Regions from separate parts of the Streptomyces sp. NPDC026062 genome, predicted to be linked through region 1. Evidence: riboswitches for the same ligand, from Rfam matches in the RefSeq annotation. Region 1 holds a riboswitch; the other holds the start of a gene.

Region 1 (2,195 bases):
GAATTTCCGACGGCGGGTGGAAATTCATGAATATCTTCTGGCCACCTGCCGTTCGGGAACGGCAGGTACGGAACGCCCCGGACCGGTGCGGCGCGCGGACACGACGAAGGCCCCGGCGAGGTGCCGGGGCCTTCGTGGTGTCTTCCGTCCGGTCAGACGGCGACCCCGTGGGCGCGCAGGTAGGCGACCGGGTCCATGTCGGAGCCGTACGAGGGAGTGGAGCGGGCCTCGAAGTGCAGGTGCGGGCCGGTCGAGTTGCCGGTGGAGCCGGAGAGGCCGATCCGCTGTCCGGCGCCGACGCTCTGGCCGACGGACACACCGATCGAGGAGAGGTGGCCGTACTGGGTGTACGTGCCGTCCGTCATCCGCAGCACGATGTTGTTGCCGTACGCGCCACCCCAGCCCGCCTCGACGACCGTACCGGCGCCGACGGCGACGACGGAGCTGCCGGACGCGGCGTGGAAGTCGATGCCGGAGTGGCTGCCGGAGGACCAGAGCGAACCGCTGGACTTGTAGCCGGTGCTCACGTACGAACCGGCGACGGGGAGCTGGAAGGAACCGAGCCGGGCGCGCTCGGCGGAGCGGGCGGCACGGGCCTTCGCCTCGCGAGCCGCCTCGGCACGGGCGGCGGCCTTCGCCTTCACTGCCGCCTTCGCCTTCGCGGCGGCCTTCGCCCTGGCCTCCGCCTTCTTCTTCGCTTCGGCCTTCTTCTTGGCCGCCTCGGCCTTCTTCTCGGCGGCGTCGGCCTGACGCTGCTGCGCGTCCGCCTGTGCCTCGATCCGTTCGGCGAGGACGTTCTCGATGGCGAGAACCTGCGTGAGGCCGGTCTCACCGGCGGCGGGGGCCCCGGATTCCGCGGCGAGGGCCGGGGAGGCCAGTCCGCCGATGACGCCGGTGGTGGCCAGGGTCGCGATGCCGACGGCCTTCGCGCCGCTGCGCGTCAGACGGCCCGGGGCACGGTGCTTCCCGGTGGCACGGGTGAACGCCATGAAGTGGCTGATCCTTTCCTTCCTTCTCGCCTACCGGGTTAGCTGACGGGTTCGGAGCAGGAAGGTCTCCTACGGATCCCCTGCCTCGTGCGAGGCGCGGGCATCCGATTCACCCCAGGGACTGCGTGGGTCCCCGGCTCCCCAGGCTCGCGCCTGACGGGGACTCGGCGATGGCTGCCCGGTACGTCGCGGATGCGGCATACGAGTGGCGGACAGCGCAGCCGACGCTAGACGGGGGCGCTTCCCCCCACCAAACGGACAGGCCGATTTGTCGCACATCCCACAGGGCAGACAGGCAACCTCTCCCACAAAACAGACAAAAAGGAAGGTCCTGACGGAGATCTCTCCATCAGGACCTTCCTTTTGCCCAGACATGGGGCGAATTGACTGTTTCGCTCAGCCGGTCACGACCGAAACCTCACCGATGCCGAGGGCCCTGACCGGATCGGCGATCTGCGCGGCGTCGCCGACCAGGACCGTGACCAGACGGTCCTGCGGGAAGGCATTGACCACGGCCGCGGTCGCCTCGACCGTGCCGGTATCCGCGAGGCGTGCGTACAGGTGTGCCTGGTAGTCGTCCGGGAGATGCTGCTCGACCTGGTCGGCGAGGGTGCCGGCGACCGAGGCCGCCGTCTCGAACTTCAGCGGGGCGACGCCCACGAGGTTCTGCACGGCCGTCTCGCGCTCGGCGTCCGTCAGCCCTTCGGCCGCCAGGGTCCGCAGCACCTTCCACAGGTCCTCCAGCGCCGGACCGGTGGACTCCGTGTCCACGGAGCCGCTGATGGCGAGCATGGCGGCGCCCGTCGCCCCGGAGACGGAGTCCGGGGCAGAGGAGCGCAGCACCTGGGCGAAGGCCCGTACGCCGTAGGTGTAGCCCTTCTCCTCGCGCAGCACCCGGTCGAGACGGGAGGTGAGCGTGCCGCCCAGGCAGTACGTGCCGAGAACCTGCGCCGGCCAGACGCTGTCGTGGCGGTCGGCGCCGATGCGGCCGATCAGCAGCTGCGTCTGCACGGCGCCGGGGCGGTCCACGATCACCACACGGCCCGTGTCGTCGGCGGTGATCGGCGGGACGGGGCGGGGCTCCGCGGTGTTGCCCGACCAGTCGCCGAGGGTGTCCGCGAGCAGCCCGTCCAGGTCGATGCCCGTGAGGTCGCCGACGACCACGGCCGTCGCGGTGGACGGGCGGACGTGGGCGTCGTAGAAGGC
Region 2 (2,195 bases), on a different contig from region 1:
GACCCTTGGACGGGGTGCCGGCGGCGGCGTTCGAGTCCCAGTTGTTGACGATCTGCGGGTTGCCCGAGGACTCGCGGATGACGTTGCGGTAGATGCCGTCGTAGCTGCCGGGGATACCGTTCTCGGCCATGACGGCGAGCGACTCCTTGATCCAGCCGTCGAGGTCGTTGGTGTACGTCGTCGCGGCCTGCGTGGAGGCGCTCGCAACGGTCTCCATGGCGACGGGCTCCGCCGTCCGCTCCGAACGGTCGGCGCGGTCGGTGCTCTCGGCGCGGTCGGCCGACTGCTGCGAGGCCTCGGCGGAGGAGTTGTCCGCCTTGAATTCGCTCTTGGCCGCAGCCTTGGGGGCGGCAGTCGAGGACTTGGCGCCGATGGTCAGCTTCAGGCCCGGGTGAATGAGGTCGGGGTTGTCGCCCACCACGCTCCGGTTGTCCTGGTACAGCCGCTCCCACCCGCCGCTGAGGGAATACCCCCGGGCGATCTTGGAAAGGGAATCACCGGAGACCACGGAATAGCTGGAGGACTTGGCCCCCTGTGCGGCAATTTCCCTGACCGACACGGAAGTCGAGGCTGCGGCCTTTTTCGCGACGACCGCCTGGGCGGGTGCGGCGGAAGCCGACCCGGCAGCGATCAGGGGGAGCGCCAGAACGGCTCCGCCCGCGCTCACGGCGATGAAACCGCGGGTCAGGGTGGTGGACTTGAAACGGCTGTGCTGACCCTTGAAGGGCATGGCGCTTTTCCTCTCCGCCGCCTGCGAGGTGAGCTGTCGGGTTCGGACTGGAGATGTCCGGCCGCACATGGCGACTTCACCCCTAGCCGTTCCGGATTCCGGAACGGCGGCAAACCTGGGTCCCCCGCTCCTGCCGCACGTGAAGTGGTCGGGTTACCGGACGGCGGCAGGATTCGGCGTTCCATCCGGATTGACGGTGACCGTAAGCGAGAAAGGCAGGGCGAAACAAGCCCGGAATTGGTGATCACAATTGATTCGCAAGATCAATAAAAGGAAATGTGCGACGCCGGTCACACCGGGGCGGGGCAACTTTCTTGGCGCGACAGGGAACCGAGGTCCGCGGATCCGCGTCGGGGGGCGAAAACGTGATGCCGACCACTGTGACCGAAAAGGGCGATTTGCCACGCCTTCGGGGATCATGAGCCACAGGCAAGCCGCTTTCGCGAACCTGTCACACCTTCCCGGCATGTCGCACAAACAGGACAGCTGGGGGCTCGCGGCCCGTGCGGCGCAGGCCGGCGCCTCAGCACCCCGTAGGGGCCCGGCCCACCGCGTGACGCGGTGGGCCGGGCCCCTACTGAATCCGTAGGCCGCTCCCCTGACCTCAGCCGGCCAGCAGCGCCTCCAGCGCCACCGCGGTGTCCGGGTACCTGTCCGCCAGGGCCACGCCCGACCCACCGGAATCGGGGCCCTCCCACGTCCCTTCCCAGCCCAGCAGCGCCGCCACCGCGTCGCAGGTCCCGGGGTGCGCGGCGAGCAGCGTGCAGCCGCGGGCGGCCTCCCGGCGGCCGGCCGCCGGCGCCTCCGGCTGCACCCGCCACGGCGGTATCCATGTGTCGAGCGCCCCGAGACGGCCCGGAAAGGTCCGTCCGGCCTCGCGGATGAGCAGGGGGGCCAGGTCGGCACCGCCCGCGCGCAAGGTGGTGACCAGAGTCGGCAGCCAGGGCAGGAGCACCGGGTCAGGCAACCGTCCGAACGCCTGCGACACCGCCTCCACCACGAAGTCCGTGAGCCCCGGTACGGGTTCCAGCGCGTGGACCAGGCCGCTGAGGTAGCGCGGGTACGCGGGCACCACGAGGGGGTTGTCCAGCAGTTCGTCACACCGCGACCGCAGCTCCGCACGGGAGAGCTGCCCGAGCCGCACCTGCGCCGCCCACAGGAGCGCGGTCCTCGACGGCTCCTGGGGGTGCGACTGGGCCAGGGCCAGCTGGAGCTGGGCGCGGTCACAGCCGAGCGACAGGGCCAGGTTCTCCATGCTGAAGAGGAAGCCGAGCATCGCCGCGACGTGGCGGACCGTGGCGTCGTCGTCGGTGAACGACATGGGCAGCAGGGTGCAGTAGTGCGCGTACCCGGCCTTGACGAAGGACTCGATCCAGGGCGGCAGGACCGGCTCACTGGTGCGGTAGTAGGCCAGCAGCCGCCGCACCCGGCGCAGTACCTCCGGTGCCCCGTCGACGTTGCGTTC

What was found. A riboswitch is a leader RNA that binds a small molecule or an ion and turns the genes downstream of it on or off. The one in region 1 is predicted to bind cyclic di-AMP.
Region 2: it holds a riboswitch for cyclic di-AMP, as region 1 does, so the genes downstream of both, ACZ4LX_RS14135 (transglycosylase SLT domain-containing protein) here and ACZ4LX_RS20180 (M23 family metallopeptidase) in region 1, are expected to answer to the same signal.

The regions. Positions count from the first base shown of each region.
Region 1 covers NZ_JBVHOQ010000021.1:15,470-17,664, reverse strand. The annotation lists gene ACZ4LX_RS20180 (M23 family metallopeptidase) at 153-989, opposite strand; cyclic di-AMP (ydaO/yuaA leader) riboswitch at 1,003-1,169, opposite strand; gene ACZ4LX_RS20175 (M16 family metallopeptidase) at 1,386-2,195, opposite strand, start outside.
Region 2 covers NZ_JBVHOQ010000012.1:198,194-200,388, reverse strand. The annotation lists gene ACZ4LX_RS14135 (transglycosylase SLT domain-containing protein) at 1-730, opposite strand, end outside; cyclic di-AMP (ydaO/yuaA leader) riboswitch at 734-919, opposite strand; gene ACZ4LX_RS14130 (DUF5682 family protein) at 1,335-2,195, opposite strand, start outside.